Regions from separate parts of the Variovorax palleresanus genome, predicted to be linked through region 2. Evidence: predicted binding sites of a transcription regulator. Region 2 holds the regulator's gene; each other region holds the start of a gene.
What was found. The regulator sigma-54, encoded in region 2, starts transcription at its own class of promoters, with help from an activator protein. The targets are predictions, from matches to a motif close to TGGCANGNAANCTGCTTT.
Positions count from the first base shown of each region.

Region 1: the regulator sigma-54 is predicted to act here: its motif matches at 1,516-1,533, upstream of ACJ7Z0_RS07015 (transglutaminase family protein).
Region 3: the regulator sigma-54 is predicted to act here: its motif matches at 1,753-1,770, upstream of ACJ7Z0_RS26985 (PQQ-dependent methanol/ethanol family dehydrogenase).
Region 4: the regulator sigma-54 is predicted to act here: its motif matches at 2,006-2,023, upstream of ACJ7Z0_RS07575 (CmpA/NrtA family ABC transporter substrate-binding protein).

Region 1 covers NZ_JBJNVP010000002.1:697,572-701,777, forward strand. Annotated here, with positions in the region: gene ACJ7Z0_RS07010 (DNA internalization-related competence protein ComEC/Rec2) at 1-1,436, opposite strand, end outside; gene ACJ7Z0_RS07015 (transglutaminase family protein) at 1,606-4,206, shown strand, end outside.
Region 2 covers NZ_JBJNVP010000002.1:3,131,249-3,135,454, reverse strand. Annotated here, with positions in the region: gene ACJ7Z0_RS18635 (phospholipase D family protein) at 1-975, opposite strand, end outside; gene rpoN (RNA polymerase factor sigma-54) at 986-2,581, opposite strand; gene lptB (LPS export ABC transporter ATP-binding protein) at 2,599-3,393, opposite strand; gene lptA (lipopolysaccharide transport periplasmic protein LptA) at 3,390-4,118, opposite strand.
Region 3 covers NZ_JBJNVP010000002.1:4,932,323-4,936,528, forward strand. Annotated here, with positions in the region: gene ACJ7Z0_RS26965 (DSD1 family PLP-dependent enzyme) at 1-78, opposite strand, end outside; gene ACJ7Z0_RS26970 (hypothetical protein) at 226-537, opposite strand; tRNA gene ACJ7Z0_RS26975 (tRNA-Arg) at 820-896, shown strand; gene ACJ7Z0_RS26980 (c-type cytochrome) at 954-1,484, opposite strand; gene ACJ7Z0_RS26985 (PQQ-dependent methanol/ethanol family dehydrogenase) at 1,838-3,631, shown strand; gene ACJ7Z0_RS26990 (high-potential iron-sulfur protein) at 3,641-3,985, shown strand; gene pqqB (pyrroloquinoline quinone biosynthesis protein PqqB) at 4,088-4,206, opposite strand, start outside.
Region 4 covers NZ_JBJNVP010000002.1:812,012-816,217, forward strand. Annotated here, with positions in the region: gene tsaD (tRNA (adenosine(37)-N6)-threonylcarbamoyltransferase complex transferase subunit TsaD) at 1-509, opposite strand, end outside; gene ACJ7Z0_RS07570 (nitrate- and nitrite sensing domain-containing protein) at 585-1,865, shown strand; gene ACJ7Z0_RS07575 (CmpA/NrtA family ABC transporter substrate-binding protein) at 2,208-3,452, shown strand; gene ntrB (nitrate ABC transporter permease) at 3,475-4,206, shown strand, end outside.

The DNA.
Region 1 (4,206 bases), 2.4 Mb from region 2:
GCCACCGCGGTGCCCAGCATGGCCAGCGGCGTGATCACCAGCGTGACCCAGGGGATCGCCACGGCATTGGCCAGCAGGCCCACCACAGAGACCTGCTGAAACAGCAGCAGGCCGAGCGGCGTCAGCGCCAGCGTGATCACCCATTGCTCGCGAAAAAACGCCAGCAGCCGGGCCGACGGCCCCGTCTTCTCGTCGGCCGCCCGCATGAAGCCGGTCGTGAACAGCACCCCGACTGCGACGAAGCTGAGCCAGAAGCCGGCCTGCATCAGCGCCCAGGGATCGATGGCGACCACCACCGCCGCGATCAGCAGCCAGACATGGGGCCACGGCCAGCGCCGCCCCGTGAGTCGCAGCAGCGCCGCGGTGGCCAGCATCCAGACCGTGCGCTGCGAAGGCACGCCCCACCCGCTGAAAAGCGCATAGAGCCCGGCCAGGAACACGCCGCCGACCAGCGCGGCCTGCGGTGCGGGAAAGCGCAGCATCAGCCGCCCGCTGCGGCGCCACAGCGCGCCGACCGCATGCGCCGCGAGCCAGGCGAACATGGTGATGTGGAGGCCCGAAATCGACATCAGGTGAGCCACGCCGGTGGCGCGAAAAATATCCCAGTCGTTGCGCTCGATGGCGCCCTGGTCTCCGGTGACGAGGGCAGCGATCACGCCCGCCTGCCGGGGGTCGGCGACGCGTTCGAACACCGCGTCTCGCACCGCTTCGCGCGCACGTTCGAGCGGGTGCCGCCACGTGGCCTGCAAACGTGCCGGCGCCGCGTCGCGGGCGCCCGTTCGCACGTAACCGCTGGCATGCACGCCCTGCTCCCACAGCCACAGTTCGCTGTCGAAGCCATGCGGATTGAGATTGCCGTGCGGCGCCTTGAGCCGGACCGTGAGTCGCCAGCGTTCGCCCGCGTGCAGCGGGGCGGCCGCGTCTCCCCTGGCCGCGGCGCGCCCTTCGGGAGCGCGTCCCCAGAGGCTGGTGTCGTCGCGATACCAGCCGAGCGCAATGCGTGCCGGAACACGCGGCGGCGATGCGAGGGGCTCATCGGCCCAGCGGGCCGACTCCAGGTCGAGCCGAAACCGCGTACCGCCCTCGTTGCGCTGCGGCATCTGTGCCACCACACCGACCACCTGCAGGTCTCGTCCTTCGATGGCCGGGTCCAGCGCGCCGCTCGCATAGGCAGCCGCCCGCCACCCTGCGAGCCCGCCTCCGGCGAAGGTTCCGCAGGCCAGGGCCCCGATCACCGGCAGCCCGGCCAGCATGCGCCATGCACGAGGCCAATGGAACATCGGCCGCCATCGCCGCGAAAGCAGGGCCAGCCCCGCGAGACCCGTGAAGAACAAGGCCGCATAGGCACCCCCGCTCCACAGCCCTGCCTGATGCAACTGGCATGCCGCGCCGAGCAGCGTTCCGCCCAGCGCGGCAAAGGCCCACGACCCGGCCATGACGACACCGGACGCCCGCGCCGGCGTCAACAGCAAACTCCGGAACACATGATGCAAACCCTCCCAGGCCCGCGCTCAATGGCGCGTTAATTGCTTTGCTTCTCGGCTAGTATGCGTCTCACAAGAGACATCTTTTCGATGCAATCTCGCAGTACTGCACACAAAACGCATGTCCATTCACGCCGCACTCCACCACGTCACCCACTACAAATACGACCGCCTGGTGCAGCTGGGCCCGCAGGTCGTGCGCTTGCGCCCCGCACCGCACTGCCGCAGCAAGGTCATCTCGTATTCGCTGCAGGTCGAACCGGCCGATCACTTCGTCAACTGGATGCAGGATCCGTTCGCCAACTACCAGGCGCGGCTCGTGTTTCCCGAGAAGACGCGCGAGTTCAAGGTCACGGTCGACCTCGTGGTCGAGATGGCGGTCTACAACCCGTTCGACTTTTTTCTGGAGCCGCAGGCCGAGAACTTTCCGTTCAAGTACACCGCCTCGCAGGCCGAAGAGCTCGCGCCATACCTCGTCACCGAGGAACCCACGCCGCTCCTGTCGGCCTACCTCGACAAGATCGAGCGCAAGGAACAGCGCACCATCGACTTCCTGGTCGGCATCAACCAGCAGGTCCAGCAAGACGTCAACTACCTGATCCGCATGGAGCCCGGCGTGCAGACGCCGGAAGAAACGCTCACCAACGGCAGCGGCTCCTGCCGCGACTCGGGCTGGCTGCTGGTGCAGCTGCTGCGTCACTGCGGGCTGGCCGCGCGCTTCGTCTCGGGCTACCTGATCCAGCTCACACCCGACGTGAAGGCGCTCGACGGCCCGAGCGGCACCACGGTCGACTTCACCGACCTGCATGCCTGGTGCGAAGTGTTCCTGCCCGGCGCGGGATGGGTCGGCCTCGATGCCACGTCGGGCCTCCTGGCCGGCGAGGGCCACATTCCGCTCGCGTGCACACCCACGCCTTCGAGCGCCGCGCCCATCGAAGGCGGTGTCGACGAAGCCGAGGTCGATTTCGGCCATGAAATGAAGGTCACGCGCATCTACGAATCGCCGCGCGTGACCAAGCCCTACACCGACGAACAGTGGGCCGAGGTGCTGGCGCTCGGCGACGCGGTCGACGCGCGCCTCACGGCCGGCGACGTGCGGCTCACGATGGGCGGCGAGCCCACCTACGTGGCCACCAGCGACCGCGACGCGCCCGAATGGAACACCGATGCGCTCGGCCCCACCAAGCGCGGCTATGCCACCGAACTCGTCCACAAGCTGCGGGCCGAGTACGGCCAGGGTGGTTTTCTCCACTTCGGGCAGGGCAAGTGGTACCCGGGCGAGCAGTTGCCGCGCTGGGCGCTTTCGATCTTCTGGCGCGCCGACGGCCAGACGCTCTGGCACGAGCCCGAGCTCTTTGCCGACGAGCGCGTGCCCACGCACTACACGAGCGAAGACGCACGCCGCTTCACCACCGTGCTGGCGCACAAGCTCGGCATCACCGAGCGCTACGTGCAGCCCGGCTACGAAGACGTTTATTACTACCTCTGGCGCGAACGCCGCCTGCCGGTCAACGTCGACCCCTTCGAATCGAAGCTCGACGACGAACTCGAGCGGGTTCGCCTGCGCCGCGTGTTCACGCAAAAGCTCGACGCCGTCATCGGCTACATGCTGCCGCTCGAACCCGCCAATGCCGATGTGGACGCTCCCGCGCTCGAAGGCCCGGGCTGGAAAACCGGCCCCTGGTTCCTGCGCGACGACCGGCTCTACCTGATCCCGGGCGACTCGCCGATGGGCTATCGCCTGCCGCTCGATTCGCAGCCCTGGGCCAGCAAGGGCGACTACCCCTACCTGGTCGAGCGCGACCCGACCGCGCCGCGCGCAGCACTGCCGAGTTCGTCCGACTACCGCGCACGCTATGCCGTGCCTGCCGGCGGTGCAATGGGCGCCGATCTTGGCGCCGTGCCCTATGAATTCGGTGCGCCGCCCGTGGTGCCCGCGGCCCTGCGCATGCAGGCGCCGGGCGGCAGCGGAACCGCGAGCGGCGATGCCGCAGCCGCAGGCGACGGCAAGGCCCCGGCCGATGCAGCCGACCGCTCCGCGACACCAGCCACGCGGCAGCCCCAGCGCGGCGAATCGGCCCACTGGGTCACGCGCACCGCACTGTGCGTCGAGGTGCGCGACCCGCGGCGCGCCAACGGCCCCGCGGCCGAGAAAAAAGGCAGCGCCTCGGGCGTGCTCTACGTCTTCATGCCGCCGCTCGCCCGCCTGGAAGATTACTTGGACCTCGTCGCGGCCGTCGAGGCCACGGCGCAGCAGCTGGGCATGCGCATCGTGATGGAAGGCTACCCGCCGCCGCGCGACCCGCGCCTGAAGATGCTGGCCGTCACCCCCGATCCGGGGGTGATCGAAGTCAACATCCATCCGGCCCACAACTGGAAGGAACTGGTCGCCCACACCGAGTTTCTCTACAACGCCGCGTTCGAAACCCGCCTCTCGGCCGAGAAGTTCATGACGGACGGGCGCCACACCGGCACTGGCGGCGGCAATCACTTCGTGATGGGCGGCGCCACGCCCGCGGACAGCCCCTTCCTGCGCCGGCCCGAGCTGCTCGCGAGCCTCTTGCTCTACTGGCACAACCACCCGTCGCTGAGCTACCTGTTCTCGGGCATGTTCATCGGCCCGACCAGCCAGGCGCCGCGCGTGGACGAAGCGCGCAACGACCAGGTCTACGAGCTCGAGATCGCGCTGAAGGAAATCGCGAAGAACCGCGAGATCCACGGC
Region 2 (4,206 bases):
GTCGACGTCGAGCAGCGGCACGCCGCCATAGGACGCCGTCTTGCCGATCACGCGGTCGGGCGAATCGGCGTAGGCCTCGGCAAGGGCCCAGATCAGGCCGAGCTTGCCGGTGGCAAGGTCCTCGGCCATCGGGCTGTAGCCGAGCAGGTCGTTGGGGGCGGGCCGCGGCGGCGGCGGCGTGGTGTCGGGGCCGGTGGCGGCTTCGAAGCGCTTTTGCAGTTCTTCGCGCGAAAGGCCCGTGGCCACCACCGACTGGATCGGCCGCACGTACACGCTGTTCCAGTACTGGTCGAACAGGGTGCCGAGACGCGGCATCAGCGCGCCGGTCACGAAGGTGTCGAGATCGAGAAAATTCTCGCCCGCCGTGCGCCTGAAGTACTGGTTGCCGATGTTGCGGCCGCCCGCCACCGCCATCGCGCCGTCGGCGATGAAGAGCTTGTTGTGCATGCGCCGGTTGACGCGGCTGAAGTCGAAGAGCGAGGCCGCGAAGCGCTTGAGCAGACTGCCGCGCCCGGCTGGAAACGGGTTGAAGAGGCGCAGTTCGACGTTCGGCGTGGCGGCCAGGCCGAGCAGCAGTTCGTCCTCGCCCGAAGTGTAGAGGTCGTCCATCAAGAGCCGCACGCGCACGCCCCGCTCCGCCGCATCGCGCAGGGTGCGCAGCAGGTAGCGGCCGGTCTCGTCGTTCTCGATTTGGTAGTACTGCACGTCGAGCGTGCGCTGGGCGCGCCGCGCGAGTTGGATGCGCGTGTCGAAGGCGAAATCGCCGCCCGGCATCAGGCGAAAACCGCTGAGATCGAGGTCGGGCTGCGCGGCCAGCGCGATCTTGCCGAGCGCGGTGTCGGCCGACACCGCCATGGCCCGGGTGGGTGGGCGCGGCGCTTCGTCGGGCAGGGTGGCGCAGCCGGCAACGAGCAGCGCCACCGCCACGGCCAAGACCCAGTGCCCACAGCGCGACAGCAGGCGGCGAGGGGCCATCGACGGCTTTCTACAGCGCCTTGCGGAGGTTGGCGGGCGCGATGCGCAGCGCCTCGCGGTACTTGGCCACGGTGCGCCGCGCGCATTCGATGCCCTGCTCCTTGAGCATCTCGGAAATCTGGCTGTCGGACAGCGGTTTCTTGATGCTCTCGGAACTCACGAACTGCTTGATCAGCGCGCGCACCGCGGTGCTCGACGCATTGCCGCCGGTCTCGGTGCCAAGCGCGGAGCCGAAGAAGTACTTGAGCTCGACGGTGCCGAAGGGCGTGGCCATGTACTTGGCGGTGGTCACGCGCGAGATGGTCGATTCGTGCAGGCCGAGCTCGTCGGCGATCTCGCGCAGCACCAGCGGCCGCATCGCGAGTTCACCGTGCACGAAGTAGCTCTTTTGCCGCTCGACGATGGCGTTGGAGACGCGCAGGATGGTGTCGAAGCGCTGCTGGATGTTCTTGATGAACCAGCGTGCCTCCTGCAGCCGCTGCGACAGCGCCTGGCTGCCCTCGCCCTTGTGCGACTTGAGCGCCCCGGCATAGATGTCGTGCACGCGCAGGCGCGGCATCACCTCGGGGTTGAGCATGACGCGGAACTTGACGTTGGTGCCGCGGCCGATCTTGGTGACGATCACGTCGGGGATCACGATGTTGCGCTCGACATCGACAAAACGGCGGCCCGGCTTGGGCTCCAGGCGCGAAATGATCTGCAGCGCCGAGCGAACCAGCTCTTCGTTGGTGCGGGTGAGCGTGGCCAGGCGCTTGAAGTCGCGCCGCGCGAGCAGCTCCATCGGCTGCTTGCAGATGGCGATGGCGGTCTTGCGGACCAGGGCGTGTTCTTCGGTTTCGTCTTCGCTGGCGAGCGCGCGCAGCTGGATGCCGAGGCATTCGCCCAGGTCGCGCGCGCCGACGCCGGCCGGCTCCAGGCTTTGCAGCAGGCCGAGCGCCACCTGGAAGTGATGCACCAGCTCGTCGAACTGGTCGTTGTCGTCGCCCGCGAGGCCCGAGGCCAGCGCCGGCAGCGAATCTTCGAGGTAGCCGTCGTCGTTGAGCGATTCGATCAGGAAGCGCAGCGCGGCGCAGTCGTTCTCGTTGAGCCGCAGGCTCAGCGCCTGCCGGTGCAGGAAGGACTGCAGCGACTCCTGGCTGCGCGCGAGTTCGGTGGCGTCGGCGCGCTCGTCGTCGCCCAGGTTGTTCTGGCGCGCGGGAGCATCGCTGCCCCACTCGCTGTCGTCCGGCGCCATGTCGACGGTGCCGTCGCCTTCCCAGTCGGGCTCGCGCTCGGTGGCGTCGGCGGCGGGAACGTCGGTTTCGGCCGCGGCCGTGGTTTCGCTGGAGGTGGTGGCCGCGCTGCTCGCCGGAGCCGAGGCGAAGTCGCTCTCGCCGGCCTCGCCCGATGATTCATCGCGCGGCATCGGGGTATCGATGGCATCGAGGCCGAATTCCTCGCGCGCCGCTTCTTCCGCGGTGCGTTCGAGGAACGGGTTCTCGTCGAGCATCTGCTCGACCTCCTGGCTCAGTTCGAGCGTGGAGAGCTGCAGCAGCCGGATCGACTGCTGCAGCTGCGGTGTGAGCGCCAGATGCTGCGAAACGCGAAGGGACAGCCCTTGCTTCATGGAGACCGGCTCCTCCCTTACATCCGGAAGTGCTCGCCAAGGTACACCCTGCGTACTTCGGCGTTGTCGACGATCTCCGAGGGTGTGCCTTGTGCCAGCACATGCCCGTCGCTGATGATGAACGCGTGATCGCAGATGCCCAGCGTTTCACGCACGTTGTGGTCGGTGATGAGCACGCCGATGCCGCGCTCCTTCAGGAAGCTGATGATCCGCTGGATCTCGATCACCGCGATGGGGTCGATGCCGGCAAAGGGCTCGTCCAGCAGGATGAAGCGCGGCTGGGTGGCCAGCGCGCGGGCAATTTCGACCCGGCGCCGCTCGCCGCCGGAGAGCGCGAGCGCGGGGGAATCGCGCAGATGGTCCACGCGCAGGTCGGCCAGCAGCCCCGAGAGCCGCTCTTCGGTGCGCTGCTTCGACAGGGGCGCGGGCTTGCCGTTGCCATCGGGCTCGCGCTGGAGCTCGAGCACGGCACGCACGTTTTCCTCGACCGTGAGCTTGCGGAAGATCGAGGCTTCCTGCGGCAGGTAGCTCAGGCCCATGCGGGCGCGCCGGTGGATCGGCATGTGCGCAATGGGTTCGCCGTCGATGGTGATCTCGCCGGCGTCGGCCCGCACCAGGCCCACGATCATGTAGAACGAAGTGGTCTTGCCGGCGCCGTTGGGGCCCAGGAGCCCCACGACTTCGCCCTTTTGAACGTCGAGCGAGACATCCTTGACGACCTTGCGGCTACCGTAGCTTTTTTGCAGGCCGCGCACCACCAGGCGGCTGCCCGGCGTGCCATCGGCGGTGTGGCTTCCAGCGGTTTCTATCACTTGCGCCCTTCCCCTTCGCTGCCGCTGAGCGTGGTGCTCGGCCGCAGGCCGGCACCGGGTGCCGGCTGGGGCGCTGCTGGCGCGGCCCGTCCGCCGGCCGGCGCCGAGGCGCCTGGCGCGGGCGCCGTGGCGCTCTTGGGCGTCAGGATGGTCTTCACCCGCCCACCGCCCGCGGGGGCATTCACCCCGGTGTTGGGCGGCACGGTGGAACCGTTGACCGTGTAGGTGTCGTTGCTCTGGTCGTAGACGATGAGCGCGCCGCTGCTTTCGTCGTTTGGCGTGGCGCCCAGCAGGCGGCGCATCACGGCATTGCGGATGAACTTGACGTTGTCGGCGCGGCTGTCGTACTCGATGACCTCCGATTCGCCCTCGATCCACTCGTCGGGCGCATTGCGCTTCTGCTTGTAGTAGGCCCGCTTGCCGGGAGCCGCCGTGACCACCCCGTACTGGTAGCCCTCGGCGTCCTGCCGAACGTCGATGCGCGCGCCGCGGATGATGATCGTGCCCTTGGTGACCAGCACGTTCCCCGTGAACACGCTCGTCTGCTTGAGGTCGTCATAACGCATGGCGTCGGACTCGATGTTCATCGGCTTGGTGCGGTCGGCCGTCTCGGCCAGGGCGCCCGAGGCGAGACCGGCCAGCAACAGCGCGCCAACACTCAGGCGAGCCAGGCGGCCGAAGCGGCGAACAAGAGGAGTGGTGTTGGAGTAGGAGTGCAATGTCATAGAGGCACGAAACTTGCTCTGCATTGTATGCGGCAGATGGCGCCAGCCCTGCACGCACGGATGAAAAAGCCCGCCAAAGCGGGCTTGA
Region 3 (4,206 bases), 1.8 Mb from region 2:
GAGCGCCGGCGTATCGAGCGACTGCCGCCCGCCGGCAATGCCGATCAGCGGTGTATTGACTTGCGTGTCAGGAAGCATGAGCAACTTTCAAATGCGGGAAGGGCGTCTGCGTTGGGGAAGAGGACGAGGAACGCGGAATCGAACGGCGAAATGATCGCACCGAAAGGCATTCTCATTCTGATTGACGGCACCTTGCGTCTGCCGCGCCGGCGCAAGAGAAAGCCGTCAGTCGCCCCGCGATGGTGTTCGGCGCGGGGTGCGCCTGAGCGCCAACCACCACAGCAGCGCCGCATTGACGGCCCATCCTCCCGCAAGAACGATGAGTGCGGTTTGCGCGACGCCCGGCGCCAGATCGAGCGTCACCAACGCCAGCGACCACGGCAACGCCCCCGCGATGGCCGCCAGCATGGCCGTCTCGCTCTCGGGGAAAGCCGCGGACGAAACCACGCACACCGCGCCCGCGGCCGTATAGGCGAGCGCGCCCAGGCGCCACCACGAAGGGAAGAGCGGTCGAGGGTCCGGTTCTGCGGTGTGCATGTGCTGAAGATTGCAGATGGCAGCATCATGCCGCGACAGCCGCTCGCGCGCAGCGGTGTAGGCCTTCAGGCGACGAGTGGCATCAACCGTACGGTTGCGAGCAGGCAGCGGACCGGCAGGCCCGTACGTGGATGTGTGGGTAGAATTCGGCCTTCCCGGCGGAAGCAGAAGCGGCCAAGCCGCTGATTTGCCTGGTGTGGCCCCTGCTTGGGGCCGCGGGTGCGAAGGTTCAAGACCTTGTGTGCCAGCCAAGCTTCTTTCTTCTTCTGTCCGGCCCGGAATCTGCCCGTAGCTCAGTTGGATAGAGCACCTGCCTTCTAAGCAGGTTGTCGGGGGTTCGATCCCCTCCGGGCAGGCCATCTCGCACCTTCACCCAGCCTTACCTCTGCCGCAGCCCTGCCTGCGGCGAAAGTCGTTCATCCCGGAAACTGCACCACCGGGCCGCCAGGCTTGGTACCCGGCGGAACATACGCGGGCGCCGGATCGCCGCCGCGGCCGAGCGAGCGGGTGTAGGTGTAGATGGCCTTCAAGTCTGCGTCGGTCATCGCGCGCACGTTGAACCATGGCATGGGCGGGCGGGGCGTCATGACGCGCGCATGCTTCACCCACTGCTGCTGGCTCATGTCAGCCATGAACAAGCGCAGATTGACCGCGTATGTGGTGCCCCACGGGCCGGACCAGCCCAAGGCGTCACCGGTCAACCACAGCTTCTCGTCCACCTCGCCGTTCTTTGGCGCGTAGCCGGGCGTGTGGCAATCGTTGCAGCCCGCGATCATCACCAGGTAGCGGCCGCGCTGGATCTCGCCCTTGTTCGCCTTCTGGCTTCCACCTGTTTGCGCCCCAGCTAAGGCTGAAGACAGGAGGATGGTCAACACGGCGGTGGAGCGCGCAACGCGGCGAATCAGGTGGGCAGTCGGGGCGGCATGGGGATTGATGCGATCCTTCATTGGCTGGCTCCTGGGCTTGGCGTTCATGTCGAAGTAGACATGGCACCACGGTAGCCCTGGGTGCCGGGCCGCGCATGGGCGCTTCAGCCATTTCTGCCTGGTCGTTTTGTCATGGGCACCGCGGCGTTGTAGCGATCGATGGCCACTGTGGCGAGATGCAACGGTCACAGCTCCCGCAACGTTCGACCTTGTAGCAGTGCAGCGGGAAAACCCGCGACCGAAAGCCCCGACGACGCCCTGGATGGCGCCTGAAAGGCGGCTTGGCGCGTGGCACAGACATTGCCCCCAATCCTCGTGAAGGCATGCCTGCAGGCACGCCCGAGCCGCTATCCACACCCACGAGGAGACACCCCATGCAATTGAAGCTCTTGAACGCGCTCATGGCCATCGGCCTGGCCGCGGCCGGCAGTGCCGGCGCGCAAGTCACGGACAAGATGATCCAGTCCGAAGCCACCACCAACGGCAACGTCCTGACCTGGGGTGTGAACACCCAGGGCCAGCGCTACTCGCCGCTGAAGCAGGTCAACACCGGCACCGTGTCCCGGCTGGCGCCGGCATGGGCCTTTTCCTTCGGAGGGGAGAAGCAGCGCGGCCAGGAGGCGCAGCCCGTGATCCACAAGGGCAAGATGTTCGTCACCGCTTCCTACTCGCGCATCTACGCTCTCGACGCGACCACCGGCAAGAAGCTGTGGAAGTACGAGCACCGCCTGCCCGAGGGCATCATGCCTTGCTGCGACGTCGTCAACCGCGGCGCGGCGCTGTACGACAACCTGGTGATCTTCGCCACGCTCGACGCCCAGCTGGTGGCGCTCGACCAGAACACCGGCGACGTGGCCTGGAAGGAGAAGATCGACGACTACGCGGCCGGCTACTCGGCCACCGCCGCGCCGATCATCGCCAACGGCCTGATCCTCACCGGCGTGTCGGGTGGCGAGTTCGGCATCGTCGGCCGCGTCGAGGCGCGCGACGCCAAGACGGGCCGCATGGTGTGGTCGCGCCCCACGGTGGAAGGCCACATGGGCTACACCTACGACAAGGACGGCAACAAGCAGGAGGCGGGCATCTCGGGCACCGTCAACAACAGCTGGCCGGGCGACCTCTGGAAGACCGGAGGCGCCGCCACCTGGCTGGGCGGCACCTTCGATGCCAAGACCGGCCTGGCCTACTTCGGCACCGGCAACCCGGCGCCGTGGAACAGCCACTTGCGCAAGGGCGACAACCTGTTTTCATGCGCGACCGTGGCCATCGACGTGAAGACGGGCCAGATCAAGTGGCACTACCAGAACACGCCCAGCGACAGCTGGGACTTCGACGGCGTGAACGAGTTCGTCACCTTCGACATGGACGGCCGGCGCGTGGGCGGCAAGGCCGACCGCAACGGCTACTTCTACGTCAACGATGCCACCACCGGCCAGCTCCTCAATGCCTTTCCCTTCGTCAGGAAGACGACCTGGGCCGACGGCATCGACCTGAAGACCGGCCGGCCGAACTTCGTGGCCGCGAACCGTCCGGGCAACCCGGTCGACGGCGACGGTGGCAAGAAGGGCAGTTCGGTTTTCGCGGCCCCGGGCTTCCTGGGCGGCAAGAACCAGATGCCGATGGCCTACAGCCCCGACACGAAGATGTTCTACGTGCCCGCCAACGAATGGGGCATGGACATCTGGAACGAACCGGTGGCCTACAAGAAGGGCGCGGCCTACCTGGGCTCGGGCTTCACCATCAAGCCGCTCAACGAGGACTACATCGGCGCGCTGCGCGCGGTCGATCCCAAGACCGGCAAGATCGCCTGGGAGGTCAAGAACGGCGCGCCGCTGTGGGGCGGGGTGCTCACCACCGGCGGCAACCTGGTGTTCTGGGGCACGCCAGAGGGCTACCTGAAGGCGGCCGACGCCAAGACCGGCAAGGTGCTGTGGGAGTTCCAGACCGGCTCGGGCGTGGTTGCGCCGCCGGTCACCTGGCAGCAGGGCGGCGAGCAGTACGTGGCCGTGGTCTCCGGCTGGGGTGGCGCGGTGCCGCTGTGGGGCGGCGAGGTGGCCAAGAAGGTCAACCTGCTGGAGCAGGGCGGCATGGTGTGGGTCTTCAAGATCCCCTCCACCGGCAGCACGCGCACCGCACGGGCGGGCGATGTCCGCACCGCATCCAACTGAGGAGGCGCCATGACGAATCGCAACAGCGAAGGGAGCCGCGATGCCTCCCGCCGGGATTTCGTCGGCCGCGCGGTCGGCGGCGCCTGCCTGCTGGCGGCAGTGCCGGTGCGCGTGCTGGCCGCGCCGCCGCGGGCCGAGGAGAACGACGAGACGTCGGTGCAGCTCGGCTACAAGCACGACACGAAGAACGTCGACAAGAAGAAGTACCCCCGCCATGCGGCCACGCAGGAATGCGTGAACTGCGCGATGTGGCAGGGCACACCCACGGATGGGTGGGCGGGCTGCGCGATGTTCGGGCGCAAGCAGGTCGCGGCCAAGGGCTGGTGCATGGCCTGGGCGCCCAAGCCCGCGTGAGCGGCGGAGCGCGTCTCCGTGCCCTTCAGCGCGGGGACGCACGGTGGCAGGCGGGCATTGCGCCCTGCCTGCCGGCGCAGCGCAACGACGGGTCGGCCGCCTTCACAGCGAGATCTCCATGCCGTCGTAGGCCACCTCGATGCCATGGCTTTCGAGCACCTGGCGCTGCGCGCTGGCGGCATCGAGGATCGGGTTGCTGTTGTTGATGTGGATCAACACCT
Region 4 (4,206 bases), 2.3 Mb from region 2:
AAGGCCTCGCCGGCTGCGTCGTCGATGGTTTCGCCCAGGAGTTGGTAGCGCCCGACGCCATCGACCCGCATCAGCTGCGTATGCCCGCCCGACACCAGCAGCGCCACGAACGGAAATTCCGGCGGGTCCGCGCTCAGGAACGGCGACAGCAGGTGCCCTTCGAGGTGATGCACCCCGAGCACCGGCTTGCCGAGCGCCGCGCCCAGCGCGCAGGCCACGCCCGCGCCCACCAGCAAGGCCCCGGCGAGGCCTGGCCCGCGTGTATAGGCGACCACGTCGATTTCGGCCAGCGAGCGCCCCGCCTCGGCCAGCACGGTTTCGGTCAGCGGCAGCACGCGGCGGATGTGGTCGCGGCTGGCCAGTTCGGGCACCACGCCGCCATAGGCCTGGTGCATGGCGATCTGGCTGTGCAGCGCGTGCGCACGCAGCAGCGGCAGCGCGTTGCCGTGCGATTCGACCAGCGCCACGCCGGTTTCGTCGCAAGAAGATTCGATACCCAGGAGAAGCATGCTGCGAGTGTAGGCGGCGCAGAATGTCCGCACGGCACGGATGTTGCAGCGAGGCTGTGGCTCCCCCTCCCCACCATGAAATCCGGACTGAGTTTTCTGATCGCCGCCAGAAAGTGCGAAATCGACGAGCTGGACCAGCTCGCGCGCACCAGCGACCTGGTCGGCCTGATCGCGCGTCTGGTTCATGCGCTGCAGCGGGAGCGCGGCATGTCGAACGTCTTTCTCGCCTCGCGAGGGGTCCGCTTCGCCGAGCAGCGCGACCCGCAGATCGCCGAATGCCTGGCACTCGAACAGGCGGTACGCGCCGGATTCGACCAGCTCGAGACCGAGGCGCGTCCTGGGGCCACCGCCGGCAACAGCGCCCGCCTCTTCAGCCGCATTGCCTGGGTGCTCCCCGGGTTCGACGGCCTGCCTGCCCTGCGCCGCCGCGTCGGCGCGCTCGAGCTGACGCCCGCGCAGGCCACTGCGGCATTCGCCAAGCTCGTCGCCGGTTTGCTGGCCGTGGTGTTCGAAGCGGCCGATGGCGCCACCGACCCCGAAATCTCGCGCCTCCTGGTCGCGATGTTCAATTTCATGCAGGGCAAGGAATTCGCGGGCCAGGAGCGCGCTTTCGGCGCCGCCTCGCTGGCCGTGGGCCGCCGCGACGAGTCACAGCGCCAGCAATGGCTGCATCTCATCGAACTGCAGGAACGCTGCTTCCAGGTCTTCACCGACTTCTCCAGCAGCAGCGTGCTGGCGCTCTGGCATCACAGCCAGTCCGACGCGGCCACGGCCGAGATCGAACGCATGCGCCGGATGAGCGTGACGTCGGCCCAGGCGGCTTCGGCGGCCGTGCCCGACTCCCGGTTGAGCCAGGCGTGGTTCGACAGCTGCACGCGCCGCATCGACACCATGAAGACCGTCGAGGACCGGCTGGCCACCGACTTGCGCGAGCTCTGCGCCCGCAAGACCACGCAGGCGCGCAGCGAACTGCAGAGGTACGAGGAGGTGCTTGGTGCCCTGGCGCCCCAAACCGAAGGCGCGGCCTTCTTCGACGACGCCGGCACCCAGGCCACCGAGCCCGCCCAGTACGGCCGGCACCTGGAGCGCTCGGTGCTCGACATGGTTCAGGAGCAATCGCGCCGCCTGCAGGCCATGAGCGACGAGCTCGAGACCGTGCGGGCCTCGCTCAATGAGCGCAAGCTGGTCGAGCGTGCCAAGGGCCTCTTGATGGCGCACCGCCGGATGACCGAGGCCGAAGCCCACAAGATGCTGCTCAAGACAGCCATGAACCAGAAGCGCCGGCTCGTCGACGTGGCCGAGTCGATGCTCGCCATGGCCGACTACCTTCCCGTGGCCGAGGCGTCCCAACGCTGAAGAAGCGGGCACGGGCGTTCGAATTGGTGCGGCGCACAACAATCGTGCATGCAGCCGACTTTCCGGTCCAACCCCCCGTGCCGCGCACAGGCAGTCGATCTTCTGCTGCCTATTTGATAGCGGCTGGAGTGCCGAAAAGCTGGCACACAGTTTGCTGAAGTAGTACATGGACCCTCGGGTCCCAGGCAGGCAGCACCCAACGGCGGGTGTTTGACTACCGACATCGGACAAAGGCGTCCCCACCCCGCAAGGGCTCGTTTTCGAGCGGCCCTCGCGCGGTGCGGACGCCTTTTTTGTTTTTTGCTTTTCCTTTTTGTCTGTCCTTCAACCGGAGCCCGTCACATGACCGACCTGCTGAAAACCCGCCTCAGCCGCCGCCGCGTACTGCAAGCCGCCGCCATTGGCGCCGTGGGAATCGATCCCGCCCTGCGCGCCGCCGTCTGGGCCCAGGGCTCCGACAAGCCGGAGAAGGAGGAAGTGAAGATCGGCTTCATCCCGCTGACCGACTGCGCCAGCGTGGTGATGGCCTCGGTGCTGGGCATCGACAAGAAATACGGCGTGAAGATCGTGCCCAGCAAGGAAGCCAGCTGGGCCGGCGTGCGCGACAAGCTCTCCAACGGCGATCTGGACATGGCGCACGTGCTCTACGGGCTGGTCTACGGCATGCACCTGGGCCTGAGCGGTCCCAAGAAGGACATGGCCGTGCTCATGACGCTGAACAACAACGGCCAGGCCATCACGCTGTCGAAGAAGCTGGCCGACAAGGGCGCGGTGGACGCGGCCTCGCTCGCCAAGCTCATCGCCACCGAAAAGCGCGAATACACCTTCGCCCACACCTTCCCCACCGGCACCCACGCCATGTGGATCTACTACTGGCTGGCCTCGGCGGGCATCGACCCGTTCAAGGACGTCAAGAACATCACGGTGCCGCCTCCGCAGATGGTGGCCAACATGCGCGTCGGCAACATGGACGGCTACTGCGTGGGCGAGCCCTGGGGCCAGCGCGCGATCATGGACGGCATCGGCGTGACAGCCATCACGACGCAGGACATCTGGAAGGACCACCCTGAGAAAGTGCTCGGCACCACGGGCGACTTCGTCAAGAAGTATCCCAACACCGCGCGCGCCGTCACCGCGGCCATCATCGAAGCGGGCAAGTGGATCGATGCGGGCCTGCAGAACAAGAACAAGATGGCCGAGACCATTGCCGACAAGAGCTACGTCAACACCAGCGTGGACGCCATCAACCAGCGCATCCTGGGGCGCTACGTCAACGGCATGGGCAAGAGCTGGGACGACCCCAACCACATGAAGTTCTACAACGGCGGCGCCGTGACCTTCCCCTACCTGTCCGACGGCATGTGGTTCCTCACGCAGCACAAGCGCTGGGGCCTGCTCAAGGAGCATCCGGACTACCTGAAGGTGGCTACCGAGATCAACCGCATCGACATCTACAAGCAGGCCGCCGCCGCCACGCAGACGCCGGTTCCCAAGGACGTGCTTCGCACCAGCAAGCTGTTCGACGGCTCCGTGTGGGACGGCAAGGACCCGAAGAAATATGCCGACTCTTTCAAGATCCACGTCTGAGACGCCTGAGGAGAAACACACCATGGTCAGCGCTGTATTTCATTCGCCGATGGACGCATCTCTCCCTCTCCCACGTGCGGGAGAGGGCCGGGGTGAGGGAGCGCCCCGCGCCGAAGCTGCCCCCCTCCCCATCCCACTCCCCAAAGTGGAGAGGGAGCAAAAGCCACGCATATCCATCGACCTGCGCGCCTTCTGGATGCGCGTTCTGCCGCCGCTCGCGGGCTTCGGTCTCCTGGTGCTGATCTGGGAGCTGGTTGCCATGAAGAGCACCACCGGCTTTCCCTCGCCGCTCGCCACCTGGCAGCAGGCGCTCACGGTGTTCAGCGATCCGTTCTACAGCAAGGGCCCGAACGACCAGGGCGTGGGCTGGAACGTGCTCTCGTCGCTGCAGCGCGTGGCGCTCGGCTTCGGGCTCGCCGCGGCGGTCGGCATTCCGGCCGGCTTTGCGATCGGGCGCTTCGAGTTTCTCTCGCGCATGTTCAACCCGCTGATCAGCCTGCTGCGTCCGGTGTCGCCGCTCGCATGGCTGCCCATCGGCCTCCTGGTGTTCAAGGGCGCCAACCCGGCGGCCATCTGGACCATCTTCATCTGCTCGATCTGGCCGATGGTGATCAACACCGCGGTCGGCGTGCAGCGGGTTCCGAGCGACTACATGAACGTGGCCAAGGTGCTGAACCTCAGCGAATGGAAGATCTTCACCAAGATCCTCTTCCCCGCCGTGCTGCCCTACATGCTGACCGGCGTGCGCCTGGCG